Regions from separate parts of the Streptomyces sp. HP-A2021 genome, predicted to be linked through region 4. Evidence: riboswitches for the same ligand, from Rfam matches in the RefSeq annotation. Region 4 holds a riboswitch; each other region holds the start of a gene.
The links. Region 4 has a riboswitch for cyclic di-AMP ahead of MQE23_RS18485 (LysM peptidoglycan-binding domain-containing protein). Riboswitches for the same ligand answer to the same signal wherever they lie in the genome.
Positions count from the first base shown of each region.

Region 1 (4,414 bases), 1.2 Mb from region 4:
GATGTGCCGCACCTTCCCGGCCTTCACGAGTTCGTCGAGCGCGCCGATGATCTCCTCCACCGGCACGTCGGGCTTGTCGTAGTGGGTGTAGTAAAGGTCGATGTAGTCGGTGCCGAGGCGCCGCAGGGAGGCGTCGGCGGCGGCCTTGATGTTGGCGGCGGACAGGCCCTGGAACTCGGGGTGCTGGCTGACCTTCGTGGCGAGGACGACGTCCGCGCGGTTGCCGCGCGATGTCAGCCACTTGCCGAGGACGGTCTCGGACTCGCCGCCCTGGTTGCCGTCCACCCACGCCGAGTAGACGTCGGCGGTGTCGACGAAGTTGCCGCCCGCGGCGGTGTACGCGTCAAGGACGGCGAACGACTGTGCCTCGTCGGCGGTCCAGCCGAAGACGTTGCCGCCGAGGGCGAGCGGGAAGACCTCGAGGTCGGAGGAACCGAGCTTGCGAAGAGAAGTCATGCTCCGTGTCAACGGCCGTGCGGGGGAGGCTCATTCCGGAGCGGACGCAAAACCTGCGTGAACGCCCCCGCACGAAACCCCCGCACGGACCGGAAGCTCCGACGCTCAGACGTTCAGGCCCTTGCCCCGCAGCCAGGCCAGCGGGTCGATGCCGTTGCTGGAACCGCCGGTGTGGACCTCGAGGTGCAGGTGCGCCCCGGTGACGTTGCCGGTCGCGCCCACGCGTCCGATGACGTCACCCGTGCTGACCTTCTGTCCGACGCTGACGCCGATGGACGACTGGTGCGCGTACCAGATCTCCGTGCCGTCATCGAGGGTCAGGACCGTCTTGTAGCCGTACGAGCCGTTCCAGCCCGCCTCGGTGATGGTGCCGCTGTGCACCGCCTTGATCGGCGTGCCCGTGGGGGCGGCGAAGTCGAGGCCGGTGTGGTAGCCGGAGGACCAGTAGGCGCCGGCCTGGCCGAAGGTCGAGGTGATGGTGTACGCGGAGGTCGGCAGTGTGTACTGCTTGGCGAGGGCGGCGAGCCGCTCGGCCTCGGCCTTCTTCCGGGCCTCCTCCTCCGCCTTCTTCTTGGCTTCGGCGGCCTTGGCCTTGGCTTCCTTCTCGGCCTTGGCGGCGGCCTCCGCGGCCGCCTTCTGGGCGGCTTCGGCGGCGTCCTGCGCGGCCTTGGTCTCGATCTGTTCCTGCTGGTGCTCGACCTGCGCCATGATCCGGGCGCGCAGTGCCTCACCGGCGCCGGAGGTGCCCTGCTCGGTGTCGGCGGAGGCCGTGGCGAGGTCGCTGAGCGGGGTGGCGGAGCCTTCGGAGGTGTCGTCGTCCGAGATGAGGGAACCCACCGAGGGAAGGTCCGGGACGGAGATCGACACCGGCGGCTTGCCGGTCTGGGCGCTGGCCATGCCGCCCGCGCCCACGGCGGCTATGACGCCGACGCCCAGGACGGTGGAGCTGCGGGCGAGCCCTCCGCCGCGCTGCTTGGTGACGCGATGCCGGCCACGGATGGGGCGGATGGACTCCGCGGTGGGGTTCCATTCCTGGAACGGGCCCTCGTCGGTGCGGTGACCGCCGTAGCCGAAGGTCTCGGTGTCGCGCTGGTTCGGCGCGGACGGGGCCGCGGGGGCAGGCCGGTTGGACGCCACGTGGGCGTACTCCTTTCCTTCCTTCTCGCCTACCGGGTTAGCTGACGGGTTCGGAGCAGGAAGGTCTCCTACGCGCGTATACCGGCCGTGCTTCCACGGCGGCATCCGCTCGATTCACCCCAAGTGGTGGTTCCCCGGTTCCCTTTCGGGATTCGGCGCGTGCGCACGGAGCCGCCTTCTGTGACGGCTGGGACGACCGCGCTGCGTTATCGAACGTTAATAGACGCGCCGTGGGTATTCCAGCGATTCCGCTTGATCATTAACCTTTTTCGCGCGGACCAACCTGCCATGACCGGCCCAAAACGGGCGAGTTGACCGCTGCGTAAGTGACTCACGGGTTTTGACGGTGTGTCAGTTGTGATGCACAGCGGCGCGATTCACTCACCGACAGTAATGGCGAGCCCAGGGAAAAACCGAGGGCCGGAACCCTTTCGGATTCCGGCCCTCGGCCTTCAGTAGCGGGGACAGGATTTGAACCTGCGACCTCTGGGTTATGAGCCCAGCGAGCTACCGAGCTGCTCCACCCCGCGTCGTTGTGACTCCAGTGTACGCCATCCGCGGGACCGCTCGCGCACACCTCTGCTCAGCGGCGGCGCAGCAGGTGTCGATTCGGTGCCTTGGCCCGCTCCTCGTGCTCCGGGAGGACGAGGACCTCGACTCCCCCGGCCGCCAGGACGCCGCTGCCGTCGGCGCCCGCCACGAAGGTGTCCGGCTCGCGCCAGGCCGTGACCACACGCCGTACGCCCGCGTCGAGGATCAGCCGGGCGCAGGGTGCGGGGCGGGAGGCCCGGCGGGCGCAGGGCTCCAGGCTGCTGTAGACCGTCGCGCCGGCGAGCCCGGGGCCGGCCGGGTCGAGCTTGGCCAGGGCCGCCTCCTCGGCGTGCACGAGCGGGTCGCCGCCCTCGCGGGAGTGGCCGCGGGCCAGTTCCGTGCCGTCGGCCGCGACCACCACCGCGCCGACACTGAACGCCGTGTCCGACGGCGGACACTGTGCCGCCAGTTCGCAGGCGAGGGCCAGCCAGTGGTGGTCGGCGGCGGCGGGGAGGGGGCCGGTGCCCGGGGCGGTGGGCTCGTAGCGCATCAGGACCACGTCCTCGATCCGCCGGGTCTCCAGGAGCCGGAGCCGGCCGGACTGGTAGCCGCCGGGGCCGAAGAGGCGGGGTGCCTCGGGGTCGCCCACGAAGAGCGGGGCGAGGACCAGCTGGAGTTCGTCGGCCAGGCCCTGGGTGAGGAGCTGGGTGTGGATCAGGCCGCCGCCCTCGACCATGAGCCGTCGCACGCCCCGGACGTCGTGCAGGTGGGTGAGGAGCCGCCGCCAGTCGAGGTCGGCGCCGAGCGGGACGACGTCGGTGGCATCGGTGGCTTCGGTGGCGAGGCCGAGGGCACGGGCGCGTTCGGCGCCCTTGTCGGTGGTGTAGAGGATCTTCTCGCCGCCGGTGTGCCAGAACCGTGCCGCCGGATCGAGGTCGCCGGAGCCGCTGACCGTGACCTTGAGGGGGTACTCCGGCAGGCCGGCCGCGGTGCGGGCGGCTCGCCGCTCGGGTGAGTTGACCAGCAGGCGCGGGTTGTCGGCGCGGACGGTGCCGGCGCCGATCAGGATCGCGTCGACGGACGCCCGGACCTCGTCGACCCGGTCGAAGTCGGCCGGGCTGGACAGGAGCAGGCGCTCGGGGCCGGTGTCGTCCAGGTAGCCGTCGAGGGAGACGGCGGCGGACAGCAGGACGTACGGATGGGGCATCGACGCTCCCGGCTCGTGGAAAACGGGCGACTGAGAAATCGGCGGAACTGAGACATCGGCGGACTGGAATCGGCTGAAAACGGCGGACTGACGGGCGGTCTTGGTTCAAGTTTGAAACAAACCTACACTGGCGGCATGACGACTCGCTGGCTCACCCCCGAGGAGCAACGCGCCTGGCGCGCGTACATCGCCGCCTCCTTGCTCCTGGAGGACGCGATCGACCGGCAGCTCCAGCAGGACGCCGGCATGCCGCACCTGTACTACTCCATCCTGTCGGTCCTGTCGGAGTCACCTGAGCGGCGGCTGCGCATGACCGATCTCGCCGAGCGGCTGAAGATCACGCGCAGTCGGCTGACGTACGCGGTGACGCGACTGGAGAAGGACGGCATGGTGCGGCGCGAGGCCTGCCGGTACGACAAGCGGGGCAGCATCGCGGCCCTGACGGACGACGGGTTCGCCGTACTGGACCGGGCGGCGCCCGGGCATGTCGAGACCGTGCGGAGCTTCCTGTTCGACCGGCTCAGCGAGGAGCAGGTGGGGCAGCTGGAGGAGATCTCCACGGCGATCGCGCAGGGGCTCCAGGAGGACGGGACACGGCCGGCGTCGGACGACGTGCCCTGGCGGCGGAGGTCCTCCTCGACCTGTTCGTGACCCACGTCACACCACACCCACATCTCGTTGATTCAAATTTAAAGCAAGGGTAGGGTTCCGGACGTGGATCTGCTTCAAATCTGAAGCAGACTGCAAGCCGACGGCTGTGCAGCCGAACAGGAACGGAACCCGGAGGCCCCGCATGCCCGACACCCCCGCTGTCCTCGCCACCCCGCGCTCCCGCGTCCGGGTCCCGCTGCGCTTCCACGACGGTTACGAGGTCGAGGCCGAAGTCGTCACCTTCCACGGCCTGGCCGACGGCCAGGAACATGTGGCAGTCGTCCTGGGCGAGCCCGGCCCGGTTCCGCTGGTGCGGCTGCACTCCGAGTGCCTGACCGGGGACGTGTTCGGCTCCGCCCGCTGCGACTGCGGCCCGCAACTGCGCGAGGCCGTCGAGCGCATCGCCGAGCACGGCGGCGTGCTCCTCTACCT
Region 1 is NZ_CP094344.1:5,256,532-5,260,945, reverse strand. Features, by position in the region: gene MQE23_RS23765 (aldo/keto reductase) at 1-456, opposite strand, end outside; gene MQE23_RS23760 (M23 family metallopeptidase) at 562-1,593, opposite strand; cyclic di-AMP (ydaO/yuaA leader) riboswitch at 1,605-1,761, opposite strand; tRNA gene MQE23_RS23755 (tRNA-Met) at 2,050-2,123, opposite strand; gene MQE23_RS23750 (dihydrofolate reductase family protein) at 2,177-3,331, opposite strand; gene MQE23_RS23745 (MarR family transcriptional regulator) at 3,467-3,982, shown strand; gene ribA (GTP cyclohydrolase II) at 4,125-4,414, shown strand, end outside.
Region 1: another riboswitch for cyclic di-AMP. It lies ahead of MQE23_RS23760 (M23 family metallopeptidase); the one in region 4 lies ahead of MQE23_RS18485 (LysM peptidoglycan-binding domain-containing protein).

Region 2 (4,414 bases), 220 kb from region 4:
CCGTGCTCTGGACCTGACCCGGCCGGGCACGACGCAGGCCCGGGCCGAGGTGACCGCCCAGGCGGTGACCACGAGCCACGCGGCCACCGAGACCCACAGCAGTACCTCCCCGAGGCCGTCGAGCCAGGAGACGTCGAGGGCGGCGGCGACGGCCAGTGCCGCCGTCGCCGTCTTGGCCCAGGTGAACACGGTCGCCCAGCGGCGGATGTCGGTGCGGGGCCGGGGCCGTAGGAACTCGGCGGCGAGCAGGACGGCGCAGCAGACCAGTGTGACCACGAGCAGCACGACGGTCACATGGCGCAGGACGCCGCGGTCGTCGACGTTCCACAGGTACAGGTGCGCGCTGTCGGAGCTGATCAGCCGCGCCCCGGCAAGCGCCGAGAGCGCGAGCGCCCCGGCCACGAGCCATTGGTCACCGCGTCCCTCGTCCACCTGCCGCACATCGAAACGGGCCAGGGCGAGGACGTACAGCACGAGCCCCAGCCAGAACAGCACCAGCGCCGCGTGGGCGAGCCAGGCGGCCGACTCGGCAGCGGCGAGCGTGGCGCCGAGCACGGCGAGCCCCTGCGTGGCCATGCAGCGCGCGAACACCGTCCCGGGCCTGCGCCGCTCCCCGCCCTGCGCGGGGAGGGCCAGCGACACGGGCCAGAGCAGTACGGCCAGCACCAGCAGGGCCGCGGCCAGAGCCTGCGAGCCGGCCGCCGAGAAGCCGGTGCCCAGGACGGCCGTCGCCGCCACGGTGGTGAGGGCGGCCGGCGCCACGGTGTCCACAAGACCCGGCACCCCCGCCTGCGCCCGCCACCTCGTGCCGGCCGGCAGCAGCCGCAGGGTGAAGTCCGCGGCGAACATCAGCCAGGCCGCGCAGGCCAGGCCGAGGGCGATGCGGGAGAGGACGCCGTACCCCGCCAGATCCAGGCCGACCGACAGGGTGCCGGTCGTCAGCACGGCGGCACTGGCGGACGGCGCGCGCTGCGCCCACCAGTCGGTGGAGGGGGAGGGGGAGGGGCCGGGCATGGGGCCGATGCTAGGAGGCGCCGCGCGCGATGTGAGCGGGGCACGCGCGCGGGGCGCCTCAAAAACGCGCGAGCGCCCTCACGCGCGCGTGCCCTCAGTGACCCGCCTGCCGTGACTACGGCCCTCAGGCCGGCCGCACCACGCTGTGGATCGCCGACTCGCCGTCGTAGTAGATCGACTCCTCGCGCACGTAGGTGCCGGGCTTCGGGGCGTGGATCATCATGCCGTTGCCGATGTAGATGCCGACGTGGGTGACGTCGTCGTAGAAGAAGACCAGGTCACCGGGCTGGGCGTCGGCCAGCGGGACCGTGGTGCCGGCGTTGACCTGGTCGTAGGTCGTGCGCGGCAGGGTGACGCCCGCGGCCTTCCAGGCGGCCTGGGTGAGGCCGGAGCAGTCGTAGGAACCGGGGCCGACGGCGCCCCAGACGTACGGCTTGCCGATCTGGGCGCGGGCGAAGGCGAGCGCCTTCTCGGCCTTGGTGGCGTACGAGGAGTCGGCCGGGGCCGTCGAGGTGGACGAGCCGGAGCCCGCCGACGAGGAGCCGCTGTCCTGCTGCTGGGCGGTCTGCTCCTGCTCCTGCGCCTGTTGCTGCGCGGCCTGCTGCCGGGCCAGCTCGGCGGCCTTGCGGGCGGCCTCCTGCTGCTTCTCCCGCTCGATCGCCGCGAGCCGCGCCTTCTCCTCGGCGGTCAGCTTCGACAGCAGGTCGCGCGCGTCGGCGAGCTTCCGCTGGACGGTGGCCTTGGCCGTCTTCAGGTCGCCCTGGGTCTCGGTGAGCGTCTGGAGGCTCTCGGTGGCCTCCTGGCGCTTCTTCATCGTCTCGGACTGCTGGGTGACGTAGTCGTCGACCGCGACCTTCTGACGGCCGGTCATCCGGTCCATCAGCTGGGTCTGGTCGAAGTAGTCCTGCGGGGTGTCCGCGAGCAGGAACGTCGCCGTGTCCGGGGCGGAGGCGCCGGTGCGGTACTGGGCGGCGGCGAAGGAACCGAGTTCCTCCCGTGCCTCGTTGAGCTTCTGGGTGCGCTTGGCGACGTCGTCGAGGAGGGTGTCGACGCGCTTGCGCTGCTTGGTGGTCTTCTCCTTGGCCGAGTTGTACTTTTCGGTCGCCGACTCGGCCTGGCGGTACAGGTCGTCGACCTTCTTCTCGACTTCCTCGAGACTCGGCTTGTCGTCGGCCTCGGGGGCGGCGTTGGCCGACTGGGACAGCAGGGCGACGGACGTGAGGGCCGCCGTTGCAAGGGCGGGGGTCCGTATGCCTGCGACGCGCGTACCAGCGGGACGCGACTTGCGGTGCGACGCCAAGGGAGGCGACTCCTTCCGTGCTCCGCCTACCGGGTTAGCTGTCGGGTTCGGGCGGGTACATCGGAAGGGTTGCCCTACGGCCGTCTCCGCGGAGGGAGTCGGGCCGATTCACCCCAGAGTTCTCGGTTGGGTCCCCGGCTCCGGCTGCCGCTGCGGCACACCGGACTCGGCGGAGGCCGCGCGGCCCGGCGACGTTCGCCGGTGGGGGTCGTGCGGCCTGCCCGCACGGTAGCCAACTCGTGTGGCCCTTGTGAAGGTTGATGGGTGATATGCCCGATACATTTTCGTGACCTTATCCCGGAGCGTCGCCGAGAGTGACCGGTCGAGGGGGGTTGGTCACGAGTCGTCCATAATCGTGACGTCCGTAGCGGGCTGTGATCATGCGGGGATACAGGGTGACGAGGGGGTCCTTTCGGCGATGTTCTCAGGGCGGCGGCGGGCTGTCAGTGGGGCGCCCTAGACTCGGAGAGCGATGAGCAGCCTCTTTGACGACAGCTTCCTGGCGGACCTCCAGGCCCAGCGGGGCCCCGCGGACGAGCCCCCGCCGCCACCCGAGGACGATCACGTACCGGAGCCGGTTCCGGACGATCTGTTCGGCGGGAAGTTCGACGTGCCCCCGGACCGGGACGCCTACTACCGCGACGGCGCCCCGCGCCCGGTGGTGGACACCGCCGCCCTCCTGGAGGGGCTGAACGACAACCAGCGCGCCGCCGTCGTGCACTCCGGCTCCCCGCTGCTCATCGTGGCCGGCGCCGGCTCCGGCAAGACCCGTGTGCTCACCCACCGCATCGCCCACCTGCTCGCCGAGCGGGACGTACACCCGGGCCAGATCCTCGCGATCACCTTCACCAACAAGGCCGCGGGCGAGATGAAGGAGCGCGTCGAGCAGCTCGTCGGCCCGCGGGCCAACGCGATGTGGGTGATGACCTTCCACAGTGCGTGCGTGCGCATCCTGCGGCGCGAGAGCAAGAAGCTCGGCTTCACGTCCTCCTTCTCGATCTATGACGCCGCCGACTCCAAGCGCCTGATGGCCCTGGTCTGCCGTGACCTGGACCTCGACCCCAAGCGCTTCCCGCCGAAGTCCTTCAGCGCCAAGATCAGCAACCTGAAGAACGAGCTGATCGACGAGGAGGACTTCGCCGCCCAGGCCACGGACGGCTTCGAGAAGACCCTCGCCCAGGCCTACGCGATGTACCAGTCGCGGCTGCGCGAGGCGAACGCCCTCGACTTCGACGACCTGATCATGACGACGGTCAACCTGCTGCGCGCCTTCCCGGACGTCGCCGAGCACTACCGCCGCCGCTTCCGCCACGTGCTGGTCGACGAGTACCAGGACACCAACCACGCCCAGTACGCCCTCGTCCGGGAGCTCGTCGGCACCTCCGAGCACCCCGTCGACGTACCGCCCGAGGCCGAGGTCCCGCCCGCCGAGCTGTGCGTGGTGGGTGACGCCGACCAGTCGATCTACGCCTTCCGCGGCGCGACGATCCGCAACATCCTCCAGTTCGAGGAGGACTACCCGGACGCGACGACGATCCTGCTGGAGCAGAACTACCGCTCCACCCAGACGATCCTCAGCGCGGCCAACGCGGTCATCGAGCGCAACGAGTCCCGCCGTCCCAAGAACCTGTGGACCAACGCGGGCGCGGGCGCCACGATCACCGGGTACGTCGCCGACACCGAGCACGACGAGGCGCAGTTCGTCGCCGACGAGATAGACCGCCTCACGGACGCCGGCAAGGCCAAGGCCGGCGACGTCGCCGTGTTCTACCGCACCAACGCCCAGTCCCGTGTCTTCGAAGAGGTCTTCATCCGCGTCGGCCTGCCCTACAAGGTCGTCGGCGGCGTCCGCTTCTACGAGCGCAAGGAGGTCCGGGACGTCCTGGCCTACCTGCGCGTGCTGGCCAACCCGGAGGACTCGGTGCCGCTGCGCCGGATCCTCAACGTCCCCAAGCGGGGCATCGGCGACCGCGCCGAGGCGATGATCGACGCCCTCGCCCAGCGGGAGAAGATCAGCTTCCCGCAGGCGCTCAAGCGCGTCGACGAGGCGTACGGCATGGCCGCGCGCTCCACCAACGCCGTCAAGCGGTTCAACACGCT
Region 2 is NZ_CP094344.1:3,868,559-3,872,972, reverse strand. Features, by position in the region: gene MQE23_RS17405 (hypothetical protein) at 1-1,014, opposite strand, end outside; gene MQE23_RS17410 (hypothetical protein) at 1-17, shown strand, start outside; gene MQE23_RS17400 (C40 family peptidase) at 1,139-2,314, opposite strand; cyclic di-AMP (ydaO/yuaA leader) riboswitch at 2,323-2,496, opposite strand; gene pcrA (DNA helicase PcrA) at 2,787-4,414, shown strand, end outside.
Region 2: another riboswitch for cyclic di-AMP. It lies ahead of MQE23_RS17400 (C40 family peptidase); the one in region 4 lies ahead of MQE23_RS18485 (LysM peptidoglycan-binding domain-containing protein).

Region 3 (4,414 bases), 1.7 Mb from region 4:
TGAGCACCTCACCGAGAACGAGGCCGCGGCCATGGCCTTCATCCTGCTGTTCGCCGGTTTCGAGACCACCGTGAACCTGATCGGCAACGGCACCTACGCCCTGCTCACCCACCCCGAGCAGCGCGCACGCCTCCAGACGTCCCTCGCCGCCGGGGAGACCGGCCTCCTGGAGACCGGCGTCGAGGAGCTCCTGCGCTACGACGGCCCGGTCGAACTCGCCACCTGGCGGTTCGCCACCCAGCCCCTCACCATCGGAGGGCAGCACATCGCGCCCGGCGACCCGGTCCTCGTCGTCCTGGCCGCCGCCGACCGGGATCCGGAGCGGTTCGCCGATCCGGACGTGCTCGACCTCGCCCGCCGGGACAACCAGCACCTCGGCTACGGCCACGGCATCCACTACTGCCTCGGCGCCCCGCTCGCCCGCCTGGAGGGCCAGACCGCGCTCGCCACGCTCCTCACCCGTCTCCCGGACCTGCGGCTGGCGGCGGATCCGGCGGAGCTGAGATGGCGCGGCGGCCTCATCATGCGCGGGCTGCGCACGCTGCCGGTGGAGTTCTCAGCGGCATGAAGTGACGAAACATCAGACCTGTGATCTTCACGTGATCTGCGCGGCATGAACTTGTGACAAGTGATCGTCTGCCGATACGTTCACCCATCATCAGCGCGGCCCGGGGGGGACCCTGCGCCGCGCCGGTCACTGCTGTCTCGCGAAAGGTCTCCGTATGCTCTCCGGGAACGGTCGGCACCGTCGCCCCCGCCAGGCTCCGGCTCTCCTCGTCGCGGCCGGGGTGACCGGCTCCGCCATCGCGATCCCGCTCCTCGGGGCCTCCGGCGCCAGCGCGGCCGACGGCACGACCTGGGACCGGGTCGCGGACTGCGAGACCGGCGGCGCCTGGAGCCAGAACAGCGGCAACGGGTACTTCGGCGGCCTCCAGTTGTCCCAGGAGGACTGGGAGAACCACGGCGGCCTCGACTACGCCCCGAGCGCCGACCTGGCCAGCCGCTCCCAGCAGATAGCCGTGGCCGAGAGAATCCTCGCCGACCAGGGGGTCGGCGCGTGGCGCACCTGCGGGCTGCTCTCCGGCCTCGAGCAGGACAAGAGCTCGGACACGTCCGACTCGTCCAGCTCGTCCGACTCGTCCGCGCCGACGGACTCGCCCGGACTGCTCGACTCCACCGAGTCGTCCTCTGACGGACAATCGACTCCGGAGGATGAAACCGCCAAGTCCGACAAGTCATCCGATTCTGTCGACTCCTCGACGCAGGACCCGTCGCCCGCCCCCGAGAGTGACAAGCCCGACAACTCTCAGCAGGACGACGGCTCTTCGGCACCCGCCGAAACCGAAACCGGCACCGCCTCCGGCCGCCACCGCGGCCCCAGCGCGGACGAGGACACCAAGACTGAGGACGGCCGTACGTCCGGGTCCACCGGACGGCACGCCTCGCGCGACGGCGAAGCCTCCCGGGAGGCGACGGACGGCTCCTACACCGTCCGCCCCGGCGACACTCTCTGGTCCATCGCGAACTCCCTCGACCTCAGCGGCGGATGGCACGCCCTCTATGTCGGGAACGAGACGGCCGTCGGCACCGACCCGAACCTCATCCGCCCCGGTCAGAAGCTCACGGTAGAGGGCGAAGCGGACGAGGAGTAGCCGGTGGGGCAGTACGGAAACGGGGGCGGAAGTCACCCCGAAACCGTGCGAGTTCACGTCACCGTTCGCGCCTAATGTCCCTTATCGGTGCGGTGAGAGATAGATCTCAGAAGCCCTGATCGTCTTTGAAATTCCGCGGATCGCATGTCTACGGTCATGACCGCTCGCCACCGCGAGCCCCGGCTGCCGCAACGCCGAATCCTGCCAGCGGCCGCACGGGAACAGTCGTCGCGTCAAGCGCCGTAGGCAGGAGCGGGGGACCCAAGGTAAGTGCCCGACCGGCCGGTTGTGCCGGAAGGGCTTGGGGTGAAGCCGTGTCCCGGGAGGGACGCGGCCGGGCAACTCAACCGGCCCGAACCCGACAGCTCACCTCGCAGGCGTCGGTGAGGGGATCTCTCCATGCTGTTTTCCGGCAAGGGCACGCACCGCCGTCCGTCCAAGGCCTCTCGGGTCATCGCCATCGCCGGTGTCACCGGTGCCGCCGTCGCCGCCCCGCTGATGGCGGCCGGCAACGCCTCCGCCGCCACCGCCTCCGAGTGGGACGCCGTCGCCCAGTGCGAGTCCGGCGGCAACTGGTCCATCAACACCGGCAACGGCTACTACGGCGGTCTGCAGTTCTCCGCCTCCACCTGGTCCGGCTACGGCGGCACCAAGTACGCCTCCACCGCCGACCAGGCCACCAAGGAGCAGCAGATCGAGATCGCCGAAAAGGTCCTCGCGAGCCAGGGCAAGGGTGCCTGGCCGGTCTGCGGCAAGGGCCTGTCGAGCGCCGGCTACAGCGGCGGCTCCGAGCAGAGCAGCGGCTCCACCGAGACCCGCCAGACCGAGCAGCAGCCGGCCTCCCGCTCCGACGAGCGCCCGGCCCAGACCCAGAAGACCGTCACCACCCCGACCGGCAAGAAGGTCAAGAAGGGCGACGGTGAGTACAAGGTCGTCAAGGGGGACACCCTCAGCTCGATCGCGACCGAGAAGAAGGTCGAGGGCGGCTGGGAGAAGCTGTTCGAGCTGAACAAGGACATCGTCACGGACGCCAACCTGATCTACCCGGGCCAGCAGCTGCACCTGAAGTAAGCAGCGGCCCACCCCGTCCCCACGGGCTCCCCGCCCCGGTGCGTCATCCCCCGTGCGCACCGGGGCGGGGTTTTTTCTGCCGGTCTTTGCGATCCGGCTTTGTTCCGTTCGGAAACAATTTACTCTCGGTTCTGTCCATGGGGTGGGCGACCCGGTGGCCGATCGCCCGGAGCCGGTTAGGCTCATGTCGCGAGCCACCGCGGCCCGCGCCTCGCCGGGTCCACGCGGCCCGCGTACCCGCGTCACATGAAGAAGGAGATGCTCGTGCCGTCCATCGACGTCGTCGTAGCCCGGGAAATCCTGGACTCCCGAGGCAACCCCACGGTCGAGGTCGAGGTCGGCCTCGACGACGGCAGCACCGGTCGTGCCGCCGTCCCGTCCGGCGCCTCCACGGGCGCCTTCGAGGCCATCGAGCTGCGCGACGGCGACTCGAACCGCTACCTCGGCAAGGGTGTGGAGAAGGCCGTCCTCGCGGTCATCGAGCAGATCGGCCCGGAGCTCGTCGGCTACGACGCCACCGAGCAGCGCCTGATCGACCAGGCCATGTTCGACCTGGACGCCACCGACAACAAGGGCTCCCTCGGCGCCAACGCCATCCTCGGCGTCTCCCTCGCCGTCGCCCACGCCGCCTCCGAGGCCAGCGACCTGCCGCTGTTCCGCTACCTGGGCGGCCCGAACGCGCACCTGCTGCCGGTGCCGATGATGAACATCCTGAACGGCGGCTCGCACGCCGACTCCAACGTGGACATCCAGGAGTTCATGATCGCCCCCATCGGCGCGGAGTCCTTCTCCGAGGCCCTGCGCTGGGGCGCCGAGGTCTACCACACGCTGAAGAAGGTCCTGAAGTCGAAGGGCCTGGCCACCGGCCTCGGCGACGAGGGCGGCTTCGCCCCGAACCTCGGCTCCAACCGCGAGGCCCTCGACCTCATCCTGGAGGCGATCAACGAGGCCGGCTACACCCCCGGCGAGCAGATCGCCCTCGCGCTCGACGTCGCCGCGTCCGAGTTCTACAAGGACGGCGTCTACACCTTCGAGGGCAAGGAGCGCTCGGCGGCCGAGATGACCGAGTACTACGCGGAGCTCGTCGACGCGTACCCGCTCGTCTCCATCGAGGACCCGCTGTTCGAGGACGACTGGGAGGGCTGGAAGACCATCACCGCCAAGCTCGGTGACAAGGTCCAGCTCGTCGGCGACGACCTGTTCGTCACCAACCCCGAGCGCCTGGCCCGCGGCATCGAGGAGGGCGCGGCCAACGCGCTGCTGGTGAAGGTGAACCAGATCGGCTCGCTGACCGAGACCCTGGACGCCGTCGAGCTGGCCCAGCGCAACGGCTTCAAGTGCATGATGTCCCACCGCTCCGGCGAGACCGAGGACGTCACCATCGCCGACCTGGCCGTCGCCACCAACTGCGGCCAGATCAAGACCGGCGCCCCGGCCCGCTCCGAGCGCGTCGCCAAGTACAACCAGCTGCTGCGCATCGAGGAGATCCTCGACGACGCCGCGGTGTACGCCGGCCGCAGCGCGTTCCCGCGCTTCAAGGGCTGACCCGACCCGTAAGTAGCAGCGTCGTACGTACGTCCCCGTACTCGGTCCCGTACCGTGTCCGGGGACGTACGCGCGTATGACGGTGGAGCGGGAGGCGGACAGACATGGCCGTGAAGGACCGGGACCGGTTCTCCACCGCGACCAGG
Region 3 is NZ_CP094344.1:5,832,417-5,836,830, forward strand. Features, by position in the region: gene MQE23_RS26495 (cytochrome P450) at 1-568, shown strand, start outside; gene MQE23_RS26500 (transglycosylase family protein) at 723-1,652, shown strand; cyclic di-AMP (ydaO/yuaA leader) riboswitch at 1,881-2,047, shown strand; gene MQE23_RS26505 (transglycosylase family protein) at 2,052-2,723, shown strand; gene eno (phosphopyruvate hydratase) at 2,988-4,268, shown strand; gene MQE23_RS26515 (septum formation initiator family protein) at 4,373-4,414, shown strand, end outside.
Region 3: another riboswitch for cyclic di-AMP. It lies ahead of MQE23_RS26505 (transglycosylase family protein); the one in region 4 lies ahead of MQE23_RS18485 (LysM peptidoglycan-binding domain-containing protein).

Region 4 (4,414 bases):
GAAGGGGTTGCGCGGTGTCTCCGACGCCGCGCGCAGCGCGCGCCAGCGCTCCTTCTCCCCCTCGCCGAGCTCCCCGGGCACACCCACACGAACACGCCCACTGCTCAACCCGACCCCCCGATCAAGTCCCCCCTGGACACTTGGAAGGTACCGCCCGAGACGGCCTCGACGGTAGGTAGCGGACCATGTTGTTGCCAACTGGTGCAGAGGCCTTCAACCGGGCAATCGGTGTCCGCCGCGGGATGAAACGAAAGGGCGCACTGTCCGTATTCTCTGATCATGGCCGCACCCATCGCATATTCACTCATCGCCACCGACCTGGACGGGACGCTGCTGCGCGGCGACGACACCCTGTCCGACCGGTCCCTCGCCGCGCTCGCGCGGGTGGCGGACGCCGGTGCCCAGCACCTCGTGGTGACGGGCCGGCCGGCGCCGAGAGTGCGGCCGCTCCTGGACGACCTCGGCTGTACGGGGCTCGCGGTGTGCGGGCAGGGCGCGCAGGTGTACGACGCCGGCGCGGACCGGCTGCTGTGGTCCATCACCCTGGACCGGGAGCTGGCGGAGACCGCCCTCGGCAAGATCGAGGCCGAGGTCGGGCAGGTGTACGCCGCGGTCGACCAGGACGGGGTCGACGGGCTCACGCTCATCGAGCCGGGCTATCTCATGCCGCACCCGACCCTGCCGGCGGTGCGGGTCGACCGGCGCGACGACCTGTGGGGCGAGCCCATCAGCAAGGTGCTGCTGCGCCACCCCTGCCTGAGCGACGACGAGTTGGCGGCGACGGCCCGCTCGGTGGTCGGTTCACTGGCGACGGTGACGATGTCGGGGCCCGGCACGGTCGAGCTCCAGCCGTGCGGCGTCACCAAGGCGACGGGCCTGGCGCTGGCCGCCGAGCACCTGGGCCTTCGGCCGGCGGACACCGTCGCCTTCGGGGACATGCCCAACGACATCCCGATGTTCGACTGGGCCGCCCACGGCGTCGCCATGGCCAACGCCCATCCCGAACTCAAGGCCGTGGCCGACGAGATCACCCTGTCGAACGAGGACGACGGCATCGCCGTCGTCCTCGAACGACTGCTGGGCGGGACGGCTCAGTACGGGCCGTTGACGTTGTCGATCGAGCCGTAGCGGGCCGCCGCGTAGTTGCAGGCCGCCGTGATGTTGGCGACCGGGTCGTACGGGTCGAAGGAGGTGCCGGGCACGTGGTAGGCGGCGAAGGTCGGGTCGATGACCTGGAGCAGACCCTTGGACGGGGTGCCCTGGGCGGCGTTCGAGTCCCAGTTGTTGATCGCCAGGGGGTTGCCGGACGACTCCCGCATGATGTTGCGGTAGATGCCGTCGTACGAACCCGGAATCCCCTTCTGCGCCATGACGTCCAGCGCCTCGCGGATCCAGCCGTCCAGGTTGTTCGCGTAGGTCTTCGCGGAGGCCTGGGTGGCCTGGGCGACGCCGCCGGCCGGCTTGGCGGGGGCGGAGGACTTGGTCGCCGTCTTCTTCGCGGCGTCCGCCTTGGCCGTCTTCACCTTCAGCTTCAGACCCGGGTGGATCAGCTTCGGGTCGTCGCCGACGGCGGCGCGGTTGTCCTTGTACAGCTGCTTCCAGCCGCCCGACACGTCGAACTTGTCCGCGATGCGGGCGAGCGAGTCGCCCTTGGTGACGGTGTACGTGACGGACTTGGCGGTCTTGGCCGCCTGCGGCACGGACTGCGCGACGGTGGTGGGTGCGCTCTGAGCCGGCTGGGCGGCGCTGGCCTGCGTCGCGCCGAGCAGCGGGAGGGTGAGTGCCGCTCCGCCGGTGCCGGCGGCTACGACACGACGGGTGAGCTGACTGCTTCTGGGGCGACGGTGCTTGCCTCGGGGCATGGCGATGTTCCTCTCCGGCGCCTGCGAGGTGAGCTGTCGGGTTCGGGCCGGGAGGTGCCCGGCCGCCTACGGCGCTGTGTGCCGTACGCGGCTTCACCCCGAGCCGTTCCGCTGCGCGGACCGGCGACTTACCTGGGTCCCCCGCTCCTGCCCTGCGTGAGTGAGTGGGTTCGTGGGGTGTCCGGGCGGTGGCAGGATTCGGCGTCCGCCGGACAGGCCCGGAACGTATGCGAGAGCACATGTCGGGAACAAGCACCGGAGTCACATATCGAGCGGTTGACCTTGGTCAGGGGCGTATGAGGCACTTGATCCTTTGCTGAAGCCAAGGCTCAACTTGCGTGCGGCGGAAGGAGGTACGGGTCGGTGCCGGAGTGGGATGTCGCAGGGGATAACGTGATTCAACTCACTGATCACAAGTCCGTGGGGCAATTTGCACCAAGGGGAATTCGCTTATCCAACACCGCAAATCGTGCATAGCTCGCTATCGCGTGGTAAGTCGATAAATGTCTACTCTTATGAGCTGATCGAAAACATAGCGGTCGTGATCGGATACCACCCGGCCTGTAACCCTGGGCGCTGGTGGTGATCGAAACGTGACCGGATACGCTGACTCGAGTGATGGCAGCGACCTATCGACAAACCGCGTAATCACCGGCAGACACCAGCAGACAGGAGACCCCTCGTGACCGACGTCGGGCCGTTCGGGCTGAGCGTGCGGGACCAGGCTCTGGAAGCCGATGTCCAGGCCGGATTGGCGGCTGTCGAGGAAGGCTTGCTCGAGGCCACCAAGAGTGAGGTGCCCTTCATCACGGAGGCCGCCCAGCACCTGGTCCGGGCCGGCGGCAAGCGGTTCCGTCCGCTGCTCGTGATGCTCGCCGCCCAGTTCGGCGACCGGTACGCGCCCGGGATCGTGCCGTCGGCCGTCGTCGTGGAGCTGACCCACCTCGCCACGCTGTACCACGACGACGTGATGGACGAGGCCGCCGTGCGGCGCGGGGTGGCGAGCGCGAACGCCCGCTGGGGCAACTCCGTCGCGGTCCTCACCGGTGACTTCCTCTTCGCCCGCGCCTCGCACATCCTGGCCGACCTCGGCCCGGAGGCGGTGCGGGTGCAGGCCGAGGCGTTCGAGCGGCTGGTGACCGGGCAGATCCTGGAGACGGCCGGACCGCAGGACGGCCGCGACCCGGTCGAGCACTACCTGGACGTGCTGGGCGGCAAGACCGGCTCGCTGGTGGCGGTGTCGTGCCGGTTCGGCGCGATGATGTCCGGCGCCGACGAGACGGTCGTGGACGTGCTGACCCAGTACGGCGAGCGGCTCGGCGTCGCCTTCCAGCTCGCGGACGACGTCCTGGACATCGCCTCCGACTCCCACGAGTCCGGCAAGACCCCCGGCACCGACCTGCGCGAGGGCATCCCCACGCTGCCGGTGCTGCGGCTGCGCGAGCGCGCGGCCCGGCTCGGGCTCGCGGACGACATCGCCCTGTGCGAGCTGCTGGACTCCGACCTCACCGACGACGACCGGCACGCCGAGGCCCTGCGCCTGCTGCGGGCCCACCCGGCGCTGGAACAGGCCCGGCGGGACACCGTCCGCTACGCCCAGGACGCCCGCTCGGCGCTGGCCCCGCTGCCCGAGTGCGCCGCGAAGACGGCGCTGGTGGAGCTGTCCGACGCCGTGGTGCACCGGGCCGGCTAGCGCCCTTTTCCCCCACGACCCCTACGGGTCGGGGGAGAAGCAGCCCTCTCGTGTCATACCGGAGCAGTACGTGGAGTTGAGCCCGGGGTCTGACGTATCTCGCCGGCCGATTTGGTCAGATAGTCACCACGGAAATCACCACTCCTCACCAGTTCGGGTGAGAATGGCGGCTCAGGGACGAGTGCGTGCACGACACGGACAGCCGCCGCCGATCACGGAGGTAGGGCACACATGGCACCGTACGCATCCGACGACAGCACGACCGCCGGGGAGGTCGACGAGCAGCGCTCCGGGCGGCGCAAAGCCGCGCGGTACATCGTCCCGGTCACGGTGGTGGGGGTGGCGGCCGCGACGATCGGGCTGGTCCCCGCACTCGCCGACTCCGGTGACCCCGACCTCCCGAAGATCACTGCACAGCAGCTCATCGAGAAGATCGCCAAGTCGGACGTCCAGCAGCTGTCCGGCACCGTGAAGATCAGCACGGACCTCGGCCTGCCGGACCTCGGCGGGCTGGAGAGCAGCCTGATGTCCGGTGCCGCGGGCCAGGGCGAGGGCGGCTCCTCCGCCGACCCGACGGCCAAGCTCACGGAACTGGCCTCCGGCACGCACACCCTGCGCGTCGCGGCCGACGGCCCGGACAAGCAGAAGCTGTCGCTGCTGGAGAACGCCGCCGAGTACAGCATCGTCCACAACGGCAAGGACGTCTGGGGCTACGACAGCAAGTCGAACGAGGTCTACCACGGCACCGCCTCCGAAAGCCCGGAGCGCGGGAAGGACCAGCAGCCGCCGGCCACGCCGAAGGACTTCGCCGAGGAGGCCCTGAAGGCCACCGACGACACGACCTCCGTGACCGTGGACG
Region 4 is NZ_CP094344.1:4,089,084-4,093,497, reverse strand. Features, by position in the region: gene MQE23_RS18495 (GNAT family N-acetyltransferase) at 1-87, opposite strand, end outside; gene MQE23_RS18490 (Cof-type HAD-IIB family hydrolase) at 280-1,128, shown strand; gene MQE23_RS18485 (LysM peptidoglycan-binding domain-containing protein) at 1,092-1,862, opposite strand; cyclic di-AMP (ydaO/yuaA leader) riboswitch at 1,866-2,039, opposite strand; gene MQE23_RS18480 (polyprenyl synthetase family protein) at 2,545-3,555, shown strand; gene MQE23_RS18475 (outer membrane lipoprotein carrier protein LolA) at 3,787-4,414, shown strand, end outside.